DNA from 3 places in the Spiroplasma melliferum KC3 genome. Region 3 is predicted to be linked to each of the others. Evidence: riboswitches for the same ligand, from Rfam matches in the RefSeq annotation. Region 3 holds a riboswitch; each other region holds the start of a gene.
What was found. A riboswitch is a leader RNA that binds a small molecule or an ion and turns the genes downstream of it on or off. The one in region 3 is predicted to bind cobalamin.
Positions count from the first base shown of each region.

Region 1: another riboswitch for cobalamin. It lies ahead of deoD (purine-nucleoside phosphorylase); the one in region 3 lies ahead of SPM_RS01915 (hypothetical protein).
Region 2: another riboswitch for cobalamin. It lies ahead of SPM_RS00425 (hypothetical protein); the one in region 3 lies ahead of SPM_RS01915 (hypothetical protein).

Region 1 covers NZ_AGBZ02000004.1:303,862-308,086, forward strand. The annotation lists gene SPM_RS05780 (hypothetical protein) at 1-992, shown strand, start outside; cobalamin riboswitch at 1,594-1,765, shown strand; gene deoD (purine-nucleoside phosphorylase) at 2,160-2,870, shown strand; gene SPM_RS05790 (deoxynucleoside kinase) at 2,890-3,513, shown strand; gene tkt (transketolase) at 3,559-4,225, shown strand, end outside.
Region 2 covers NZ_AGBZ02000001.1:87,689-91,913, forward strand. The annotation lists gene SPM_RS00410 (APC family permease) at 1-73, opposite strand, end outside; gene SPM_RS00415 (alpha/beta hydrolase) at 73-1,137, opposite strand; partial or broken gene SPM_RS06350 (HAD hydrolase family protein) at 1,232-1,369, opposite strand; gene SPM_RS00420 (HAD family hydrolase) at 1,311-1,973, opposite strand; cobalamin riboswitch at 2,124-2,311, shown strand; gene SPM_RS00425 (hypothetical protein) at 2,447-2,941, shown strand; gene SPM_RS00430 (hypothetical protein) at 2,969-3,622, shown strand; gene SPM_RS00435 (vitamin B12-dependent ribonucleotide reductase) at 3,792-4,225, opposite strand, start outside.
Region 3 covers NZ_AGBZ02000001.1:369,308-373,532, reverse strand. The annotation lists gene sufB (Fe-S cluster assembly protein SufB) at 1-287, shown strand, start outside; gene SPM_RS01925 (5-formyltetrahydrofolate cyclo-ligase) at 287-838, shown strand; gene SPM_RS01920 (ABC transporter permease) at 855-1,649, shown strand; cobalamin riboswitch at 1,654-1,843, shown strand; gene SPM_RS01915 (hypothetical protein) at 1,996-2,982, shown strand; gene SPM_RS01910 (hypothetical protein) at 3,013-3,381, shown strand; gene SPM_RS01905 (hypothetical protein) at 3,544-3,999, opposite strand.

The DNA.
Region 1 (4,225 bases), on a different contig from region 3:
ATGTGATTCAATATGTTATTACTGATAATCCAGAAGAAATGAAAGTTGTTTTAAATGGAATGGTTCAAAAAATTTCCAGAGTAATTGTTAATTTTTTCAATACAGAAGGAGTTTTTCAAATTGATAAAGCGCCAGAATTTGCTAAAATTTATCAAAATTTTGATGTAAACTATACGGCTGGTTTTGCTAATTTAGATAAAATTATTTTAGAAAAGTTACAGCGTAAAATTGAAAGTGATAGCGAATTACAAAAATTTGTAAAGAATATTAAATATAATTCTTCAATAACCTTGTTGAGTTTACTAACAAGTGCAATTAATAATACTACTAATGGTGTTGATGTTGTTCGAGAAAATACAGCCTCATATGTTTGAACTGGAAAAGGATATCAACCTGATAAAATTACTCCAGAAAATTTTGTTAAGTTTTATCGTGCATTAGTTAATGTTTTTAATACTGGAGGGCAAAACTTACGATTAGCTGATTTTCATGTCAATTTAGCTAAAATTCAAGTAGCTGGTTTCCCACTATCTGGAGCAGTAATGAATGATGGTCAAGCCTTAAAAGTTCAAGTTGAAATTACAGAAGAAGGTTTAACAAATAAGTTAATGGAGTTTGGACGATTAGTAGTCGCTTTTTATAATCATTTTAAATTAGAATCAAATGAACATTCCGGCGTATTCCATCTTAGCGAAGAAGCTTTTACTGAAATTTTAAATTTAAAAAACCGCAAATATAAAGATGTTTTAAAAATTTTAATTGATGATTTTAAAGAAGCATATAAAGGAAAGAATTTACCAGGACTTGACATTTTTACCACTGGTAATTGAGAAAAACGTGTTCATGAAGTGAGTTTAAATAAAACTAAAGATACTTTTTCACTCCGTCGTCGGGCAGTTTGAAACTTTGATTTATTATTTGGAACAAATAATGCGGTTTATTATACTGGGTGAACATCAACATTATTTACTTTAGAATTTACTAAAAAATAAGTTTGATTTAAAAAAGCAAGAAAATCTTGCTTTTTTAAATTAACGATAAAAATTGCTAGCATTAACGCTAGCGAATATGTAAATAATAAATCTGGTCCGTTCATTTTAATGATAATTAGGATTAGTATGAGAATAATATGGGAGTTTGCTAATTATATTATAATTAATACATTATTCATTAAATCATTTACCATTGTGACTATATTTCTGATTACTACTAGCAAGGAATATAACAAAATTTAAAACTAAACCTAATTTATTTAATAACATTGCAAATGAATAACTGCTATTAACTAAAAAACTATTTATTATCAATTGCTTATTATTTGTTTTATTATATTATCGATTATTTTTATGGTGGGCTAGATTGTCGACTATTTTTTGATTCTAATTGAGATTGAAAGGAGTAAAAATACTTAATAAGTAAGGTCCATAAATATTATTTACAATTTTCATTATATGCTCCTAGATTTTTCTGACAATAGTTTTATTTTTAATTGTAAAAATATCAACTTTTTTCCTAATTTCTTTTTAGTTGGTAAATAATTTGTTAATTTTAACTTGCATTTTAAAAGTAAACTTTATATTATTATTTTAACAACTTTAAAAAGCAATTTTGGATGTTACGGGAATTAGGTGTGAATCCTAGGCTGTCCCAGCAACTGTAAAGTGGATGAAAGCTAACATAATTCCATTGAGAAAATATTTCTTGAGAAGGAATAGCGAGTAAAGTGAAACTAAGCCAGTAGACCGATCTAAAAAACATTGGTAAGATATCAATGCTGAACTTATAGTTATTATCTCTGGGGTTGGATGATTAATTATTTATTAGTGAAAACTATTAAATAATAATTTGAAAGACGTCAAAAAGCGTTTTTTAGTTGTTAATTTAAAGCAGTAAACCTATCAAAAGGTATTATTTAAAAGATAATAAATAATAAAAATTAATTAATAATTAAGTTTAATAGCATTTGATTTAAAATGGTTTTATTTTTGTTGTTGTCTTAAACTATTAATTAAAATAATCGTAGAAATTAAACATCATTTATGTGGATATGCAACAATATTCTTTTTCGTGTTGTTTAAATATCCTTACTTTTTAAATAAAAATAGGATTGATAGGTATTTATTGGTAATTAAATTAAGCGGAAAAGAGAGGAACAAAAAATGACACCACATATTAATGCCAAAAAAGAAGAAATTGCAAAAGTCGTTTTAATGCCGGGAGACCCATTACGAGCAAAAACCGTTGCGGAAAAATATTTAACAAATTTAAAATTAGTAAATGAAGTTCGAAATATGTTAATGTATACTGGCAAGTATAAAAACATTGAGGTAACAATTGCTGGAAGCGGAATGGGTTGTCCAAGCATTGGAATTTATTCATACGAATTATTTAAGTTTTACGATGTTGATTACATTATTCGAATTGGTTCAGCTGGAAGTTATAATCCGAATATTAAAGTTTATGATATCTTTAATGTTCGTGAAGCATTTGGTGAAAGTAATTATGCAAAAATTGCAGCTAATATTGATAGTAATTTAATTGCTGCAAGTGAAAAATTATTTAATGAAATTGAAGCTGTAGCACAAGCAAAAGGAATTAAAACACACACGGGAATTGCGCATGCAGCAGATGTTTTTTACCGTTATGATGATTCATTAGACTTTATTCATACGCATAACTTAGATGTTGTTGAAATGGAATCATATGCTTTGTTTACTAATGCAATTGTTACGCAAAAACATGCAGCGACATTATTAACAGTTTCTGACCATCTTGTGACGAAAGAAGTTACTACAGCTTTAGAACGGCAAAATAATTTTATGACAATGGTTGAATTAGCATTAGACACTGCTGTTCAATTAATGGGTTAAAAACGAAAGGAGCAATAAAATGAAAATTGCAGTCTTTGGAACCGTTGGGGCAGGGAAAACAAAAGTTAGTGAAGAATTATGCAAACAATTAAACTATAATTTATTTAAAGAACCATTAGAAGAAAATCCATATTTTAAGGATTTTTATCAGGACATGGAAGGATTTGCTTTTAAAATGCAAATTTATATGTTAACAACAAGAATTGAGCAATTTTTTAACATTGATAATTTAGATGATACTGTTTTTGACCGCACAATTTTAGAAGACCCTGTTTTTGTGCGAGTTTCTCATTTATTAAAAATTATGAATGAAATTGATTTTAAAGTCTACAATCGTTTTTTTCAAAATGTTATTGTTCCAATTTTGAAACAAAAATTAGGATTTGATGTCATTATTTATTTAAAAGTTTCAACTGAAAAGGCTGTTGAACGAATTAAACAGCGTGGGCGTCAATTAGAATTAGAAAACCCATATTATTACTGGGAAAAATTGAATGAACAATATGAAATTTTATATCATGAATTAAAAAATGATTATAAATTTATTGTTATTGATGCTGACAATGATGATTTTTCAGAAAAAATAAGCATTATTATGCAACATTTATTACCTCTTGATAATAAGGTTCCTTGTTTAATTTAAAAATAATTATTATTAATATTTTAATTTAATAAGGAGGAAATTAAAATGAAAAGCACAAATAATAATATTGAAACAAAAAGTTTAAGTAATTTAAGAATTTTAGGGTTAGATCCTATTATTTATAATAAAACTGGTCACCCAGGGATTGTATTAAGTGCAGCACCACTAATGCAAGCAATTTATTTAGATAATTTAATTGCTAATCCGGCAGTACCCGATTGAATCAATCGTGATCGTTTTGTATTATCCCCAGGACATGCTTCAACTTTACAATATGCGATTTTACATTTAGCTGGTTATAATTTGACAATTGATGATTTAAAAAATTATCGTCATATTAATTCAAAAACTCCAGCTCATCCAGAATATGGCGTTACTCCTGGAGTCGATAATTCTTCTGGCCCCCTAGGGCAAGGAGTTGGCTATGGGGTTGGGATGGCATTAGCTGAACAACATCTAGCGGCTAAATTTAATAAACCAGATTATAAAATCATTGACCATTATACTTATGTTTTATGTAGTGACGGTGATTTACAAGAAGGAGGAGCAATTGAGGCAATTCAATTAGCTGGGGTGTGAAAATTAAATAAATTAATTATGTTATATGATTCAAATGATTGTCAATTAGATACAAAATGTGATGCTGTTTTAAAGATTGATTATCAACGTTTTTTTGAAGCACAAAATTGAAATTATATTCGAATTGAAAACG
Region 2 (4,225 bases), 280 kb from region 3:
TTGAAGAACCTAATGTGGCTGAAATAGCCAAAGCTAGAATTTGCCAAAATCCATATTTTTTTTGTAATTTCATTATTGTTTCCTTTCTTGTTGTGCTAAAAATGTTTTAATTGCCGCTAAATAACTTTTATGACCTTTTGAAATTGCTTCAACATGTCCTAAATTTAATAACGAGACCAACTGACTTTGCCCCAATGGTTCTGATGTAATTTTTTGAAGATAAAATTCTTTGCTCATAAAGTAAGGAACAAAATCATCATTAGTACCATGAAAAATTAACATTGGTAAATTTTTTAATCGTTTTGGATGTTTTAATAAATTATAATGGCGAAGATTAAAACCAAGTTCTTGCTTAAATTTCTTTCTTAAACCAAAACTAATTAATCATCAACACCGTTGATAACGATATTCCATCACATACCGAAATTGAACTAATAAGTTACTAAACCCACAATCACTAATCGCTCATTTAACTAAAGGATTTTGGTATCCTTGATCTAGTAAATATTTGGTTAAACAAGCTGCACCCATACTATTTCCAATTAACCCAATTGCATTGACTGTAAAATTATTTATTAATCATGCAATAACAGCACTTAAATTTTGCACGTTTAAATAACCAATACCACTATATTTTCCAGCACTTAAACCATGTGCAATACTATCAAAAGTTAAAACATTATAACCTTGTTGATAAAAATAATAAACTTGTCGTAAAGCTAAATACTTGTTTTCTGTTCACCCATGTAAACCAATTACTCACTTTTGAGAATGTGGATATTGCAAATAAAGGGCACTAATGGATTCTTGTTGCTGGTTTAAAATCGTTATTGTTTGCATTTGTGTTTCTTCTATTGTATTAAAACAAAAATTTAATTGCTTTAATTCTTTTGCAATAAGATCTTGATGATATGCCTCAAAACTATTAAAATCAAAATTTTTTGAATTCATTGTCATCATACCAGTTCGTTGATAAGTTTGAGTAAAATTAAAAAAATCCCGCACATATTTTTTTGAGCAAAAAATAATAATTGGAAATAATAAAACGGTTAATAATGTTCGTCATCAATTAAAACAAAATTGCCGATAACCATCAATAATAATTTTTTTACTTGGTTTTTTTGTAACTACCTTCATTTTTTCCTTTCATTAATGAAACAAGATAATTTATTTAATATATGCTTTTTAATTAAAATTTGTTATTGTATTAATAATCTTAATATTTGAGGCATTACGATAAGAACATTTGTTCAATTACATTAGCAATTCCATCATGGTCATTATCATCAGTCACTAAATCAGCAATTGTTTTAACATCAGCAGGAGCATTTCCCATTGCGACACCAAGGCCTGCTCATTGTAACATTGCAACTAGTAATTTCTAATGATGAACGATCCCCGCGGATTTCTTGGGAAATTTCAATCTTTCCTTGTCATTTTGTTACAAACCGATTAACATCGGGGGTATAACTGCTAATATAAATCTTATTAACATTAATATTAAAATCAGTAGAATATAAACATGCCGTTACTTCATCTTTAACTGTAGAGAAACTTGCTAAATAACCTTTTGTTATTTTATCTTCAAATCCTTTACAATGTAAAAGCATTTTATTAAACGAAGAATGATCAGCATCAAACATAATTAATGTTTCTAAATCAAGTTCAATAACATCTAAATAAATATCTCGTAATAATTGGTGATTTAAAAAATCACAAAACAAAATTTCTTTCGTGACATTATTTGTTACAACAGACCCATTTAAACTAACAATAAAATCATTGCTATCAGTTAAACCTAACTTTGCGGCAATATCCTTACATTGATATAATGGGCGACCAGTTGCAATTACTAATTTAATATCTTTGCTAGCTAATCCTTTTAAAACTTGCAAAGTACGCGGGGACATTTCTCCGTTGGAATTTAAAGCTGTTCCATCTAAATCAACAGCAATTAACTTAATATCTGACATAATCTTTTCTCTCCTATATAACATAATTCTAATATATTTTATAAAAGTTCCAACATTTATTTTTAAAATTGATAAAGATTAAAAAAATAAATACCTTAAAAAATAAATTTTTATAATATTTTAGTTTATAATTACTAGGTAAAGCATCCTGCTTTCATTTGAATTAATGGTAAACATTAAAAATGTTTTGAAAAGGGAATTGAGTGTAAATCTTGAGCTGTCCCAGCAACTGTAATGATGATGAACATTGTATTTACTCACTGAAAAAATTTTTTTGGGAAGAGACAATTAGTAAAACGATTCTAAGCCAGTAGACCTGCCGTTAACTCCTGACGAAATAAATATCCCTGGGATTGTGATATTTGTGAGTAAATAATTTATTATTCTTAAATAATAGTTTACCCTCATAAATAAAATAATTTTTCCGCTAGAATGGGTTTTTATTGCAGTTATTTTTGAAAGGAATTATCGCAATGAAAAATTTCTCATGAAAAAAATATTTATATTATCTTTTGCCAGCTTTAATTCTATTAACAGCAATTGTTTTAAATATCTATTATATTCCTAAGTATTATGAGGTACAACGCCAAAATCGTTATGAAGGAACTTATACTGTAACAATTCTTGGTCAAGATGAAAACTATAATGTTTTTTTTACTAAAGGGTTAAATGTTAAACATGCTAATAATCTCGGTGCTGTTTTAAGTAAATACCCGGATGATTTTGGTTTAAATAACAGTACTTGAGGAAATTTCCTTAGCCGTGTTGGAAATATCACCTTATCCAATCCAAAAGAAGCATATTTTAGTATTCAAAGTGGTGACAATAATCAAAAAAATGCTGCTCATATTCATCCTGAGTGTCGTGAATATGAAAATAATGCATGTTCATCGGGGATTGATTATCTTAAATTAATGCCTAATGTTGACAATGTTTTTCGTTTTGTCATTACTAAAATTAATCAATAAGAATTAATTAAGAATAAAATTTTTCTAATGAAAAAAATAAGAAAAGAAGATATCTGACCCGCAACTTTAAAAATAACCCTAAAAATGACCGTTATTGCTCTTTTTAGCAGTTTAGCATTAGCACTTAAAATTGCTTTTGCATTCTTACCAAACTTTGAATTTGTCACCTTTATTTTAATGTTTAGTATTGTTTTTTTTACAATTACAGTAGGTTTTGGCATTATTAATGTTTATTGTACTTTAAACATGGTGTACTTTGGCATTGCCGATTGAAGCATTATGTATTTTATTATTTTTAACTTATATGGAGTTATTATGTTACTCTGTAAGCAAATAATATACTGATGATGATGAATGATGATTATTATCTGTGCCCTAATGGGCTATATCTTTGGTTCGCTATATGCTATTCAAACTGCTATTTTATATGGCCCTAATGTTGGTTTAACATATTGAATTAAAGGTTTAGTTTTTGATGCTATTCACGGCACAGGAAATGCTGTTATTTGTGCAGTTTTATATCCAATTATTTATAAATTAATGCAAGTGTTATATCCAAATTGACCATATTTATTTAATAATAAATTTATTAAATATTTACAAAAAATTATTAACAAGAAAAATGAGTTACTAACATTAAGTAATGAGCAAAATGAAAATGAAAAAATACCAGGTAAATAACTGGTATTTTTTCATATCAGATAGTTTCTATGTAAAATTTTAAATTAGGATACTTTATTTTACCTATTTAAAAATATATTTAAATAAATGCGCAAGCCAAGAATAAGAAGTTTATTAATTAATAAAAAATCACGATAAATTACCGTGATTTTTTAAATGAATACAAATTCTATAACCCACATTTTAATTGTACATTACAATTATTACATGTAACACAGCCACCAGCATCAACCATTGTTCCCTCTTTGCAAATTGGACAAACATCTCCAACTTCAGCACCAATGTTTCGATCTTGATTAATTCCACGGAATTGCCCAATTGCTTTCGCATTTTCTGTTACATTTTTATTTGGGCGATTATCAACTTCAATTCCCAATGTATCTAAATTTAATTGTTCTAATGCAGGATGATTTTCATCAGTTGTTAGCGATAACACTTGTGAATCACGTGAACCATCAACATAAACAGTTCCACCTTTAGCCCCACCTTTATACAATCGTGTATAAATTTTTTCAACATCTTTGACTGAATAACCACGTGGAGCATTAACAGTTTTTGAAATTGATGAATCAACTCAACGTTGAATAACACATTGTGTATCAG
Region 3 (4,225 bases):
CCAGGGTTGAATGTGATACTCTAATTTTAGATGGAAAATCACATTCTGATACAATTCCCCAGAATAAAGTTTATAATAATGAATCACAAATTGAACATGAAGCAACAGTAAGTAAAGTTTCTGAAGAACAATTGTTTTATTTACAAAGTCGTGGCTTATCAGAACAAGAAGCTTTGGAAATGATTATTATGGGATTTTTAGAACCATTTACAAGAGAATTACCAATGGAATATGCAGTTGAATTAAATCAGTTAATTAAAATGGATATGGAAGGTAGTGTTGGTTAGTGATAACTCGTGGTAAACAAGAAATTCGACAAGAAAAATTACTTGCAAGAAGTAAGATTTCATCTGAATTACGAGAGCAAAAAGAAACTAAGATTTTTGATACTTTTTTTCAACATCCAGGTGTGCAAAATAGTAAAACGATTGCTCTTTATTATTCAATTAAAAAGGAAGTTAATACTCTTCTTATTATTAAGCGATTATTCGCCTTAAAAGTTAATGTTTTATTGCCACGAATGGATGGGAATAATTTAAAATTTTATCATATTACCAATTTAACAACTGATTTAGAATTTAATTTACGCTTTAACCTTTATGAACCATTAAATTCATTGCCAATAATTAATGCAGAAAAAATTGATGTTCTTGTTGTTCCAATTGTTGCTTTTGATCAAAATAATTTTCGGTTAGGATATGGGAAAGGTTATTATGATCGGTTTTTAAAAAATTATCATCATCTTGTTATTGGGTTAGCATTTATTGAACAATTAGTGCCGACCCCATTACCGGTTGAAGAACACGATGTTAAAATAGAAATTATTATTAGTGCTTAAAAATTAAGGAGCAAGGATGAACTTACCATTATTACGTGTTGTTAGCAAATATTGATTTACATCATGACATACTTATTTAGTAACATTATTTTTACCAATTATTTTATATTTTATTAGCATTCGTGTTACTAATATGTTTAATAGTAATGCTAGTTATTTATCATTGCCAGGGTCAATTTTATTAGTGGGGGTTCTTAACGGTATTCTTGACTTAGCAATTGCTTTTTATGAATTTCGAAAAACTACTTTTGCACGGCAATTGCATTTGTTAAAAGCTTCAATTTATCAATTAATTTTAGTTTTAATTATAATTAGTTTAATTACTAATTTAATTGGTTCAATTTGATTATTTTTAATTGCTTTTTTTAGTTATGGTGAAGGAATTCATATTGAATGAATTAATTGACTTGCTTTATTTTGAGCAATTATATTAGCCTCATTTTTATCATCTTTAATTGGTATTTTAATTGTGCTTTGTCCAAATGACTTGAAGATTATTTTAGTAATAGCAATTTTATTTTTTTTACTATTTGCTTTTTTATCTGGATTATTTTTTCCAATTGGTGTTGTTCGTAGTGACAAATTTTTAAATATTATTAGTTATTTGTTACCCCTAAGTTATCCATCGTCAATTATAGGAAGCGCTTGTTTTTGAAATGTTCCAGCATGAATTTTAGACTCTAATTTATATCCTAATCTAACATATTTTACTGATTTACATAATATTTGAGTTCCTTCGCTAGTTAGTTTAAGTTGAAGTTTTGTTTTTTTTATTTTAATTTTTGTTATTAATTATTATAAAGATAACTAAAAAATGTGGTATGATAATTTTAGACAATTTAATAAATAGTTATTTAGAGTTAGGGAATTGAGTGTAAATCTTGAGCTGTCCCAGCAACTGTGATATTGACGAAAGCCACATTAGCCACTGAAAGGAAAACTTTTGGGAAGGCGGTTAGTAGGATGAAATTAAGCCAGTAGACCTTTCTAAATTTAATTAGTCTTATTATATAACTCCTGGGTGTGAGTCATGTAATTATTTTGTAAATAAATAATTTAGTGATTGTTATATAAAAAGCATGTTGGGGAATGCTTTTTAATTTACTGGAACTAGAATTAAATTGTCCATTGTTAATTTGCTAGAAAAAAATAAGAAAATGAAAAAAATATTATTACTATTCCTAAGTTCTACATTTATTTTTTCACCAACATTAACAACAATTTCTTGTAAAAATGTTGATGAATCGCTTTCCTATTGTGATCCAGATTGAATCTATCAAATGAAAACGGAGGAAAATGAAGAATTTGTGGTTGGCTATAATAATTATTATTTGTCAACTGCATCAAGTACCTTCCAACAAAAAGATTGATTAGATCTTAATCAAGAAGCACATATTTATCTTTATTTTAAAAATGTTGTAAGTCTTGATGAAGTAATACAAAAATTACAGTTTGGTGATACTGCTCATATGCAAGATGTAACTCATCTGTATGAGCCAATAACATTTACAAAAACTGATGATGGTAATGTTTATATTTCTAATTCCTTTTTGACGCAAAATACCCCCGTTAATGGTTATACAATAATGGCACAAGATAAGTGAGAAGACCTTAAAAATAGTAAGAATATGAAGCAACTAAATGACCGATTTCAAAAAGAATTTAAACAATGAGGAACAATTCGTGATTCTCATCCAGTTCAAGAAGTGGATGGAAAACAATTTGTTTGATGAAATTCTAACCGTTGGGATGTTTTATTGCAGACGGAAATCCAAAAGGCAATATATGGAGTTTGAAGTAGCGCTGAAAATAAAATTCAAGTGGGAATGAATATTCCATTAAGCCTTGTTAGTAAAGGTTCAATTAGAGTGTCAAAAACTAAGGCTCAAAATGTATTTCGAATAGATCTAAATTATCAAGAAGATTGAATAAATAATAGTTTTAATAAAATAAAATACCGATTACCCCACTGAGGTTTTTATTTTAAAATCATTGGTGAAAATAAGGCCCAATATATTTCACCACAACTAATTCCTGCAATTAATAATACTTTTCGTGTGACTGATGTTTTGACATATTTAACATCGCGAAATTGAAATTCTTTTAATGATAAAGGTTATAAAAATGCCAAAATAATTTCATAATTTTATTGTATAATTATTGTTGTAATTATCTTGGAAGGAGATGAAATTATTAAGACATTAACATGACCAAAAATTTTAATGTTTATTGGCGCAGCTTGAATTATTATTATTGGCATTTTATTCGCTGCTGGCGTTCCAACAAAAACTTCAATTTACGGATGAGACACAAGTTGACCAGTTCTTTTGATTTTAGGAATTTTGTATATTTTGGTTCCGCTATCAGTTAAACCAGGCTTTTGATCATTATTATGAGCACTTGCCATTGCTAGTTTAGCAGTAATTTTCTTAGTTGGATTTTTTGTAAAAGCAGATTATCAATCACCCTGAACCTATTTAGGGGCCATTCCTAATCTTTTTATTGGAGTTGGAGCATTAGGATGGATTTTTGTTCACGAGTAAAAATTTAATGCTATTAAGAAATGATATTAAAATTATTTTAATATCATTTTTTATTTAAGATGTAAATTGTGGAAGCAAATCAAATAATACTTTAGTCTCAATAATTAATTTATTAAATAGTGGATTTTGTAGTAATAAATTAAAAAGAACAAAATCGTCTTTTTATTTTTCTTGTTCAAGTTCTTGATTTTGTTCTGTTTGATTAAATTCTGTATAAATTTTTTGAATATCTTTTATTCTTTGTGGTTTTGCAATTGGATTAATTTTTGCTGCAGGATTATTAATGCTGTTTGTTGACATGCGTGGTTGGATTGGAACAAGTCTACCATTTTTATCAATCATTTTTTGTAATTCTGCTTGTCCTGTTTGTGGTGAAGAAATTTGGTGTTTTTTCCCTTCTCTTGAAGCGTCTGTAGCAATTGAACTTCACTCATTTACTACATTTTCATTAATTCCCATTTGTTTTCAATTTTTTGTTACATTTTTACAAGTAGAAGCTGCTATTTTTTCAGATTCTTTTTTATTAAAACCAAGTGTTGTAAAAAAAGAATTAAGACTTTTTTTAAATGATTTATATATTTTTTTCAGCTGATTTTTCATTTCTGATGTAAATTCCATATTAAAATTTCCTTATTATTTTAATTATTAATTAAGCCATTTATTTTAAAAATATAATATTTTTAAAATCATTTACAATATTTACCTTATCATATTTATTTAAAATTAACAATATTTTTTAATTAATAATTGTTTTTATTTAATTTTTTATTTGTTATTTTTTGTTTTAAAATAAAGTTGTTTTTTATTTTTTTATTGTTATAATTAACTAGGCATTTATTCTATT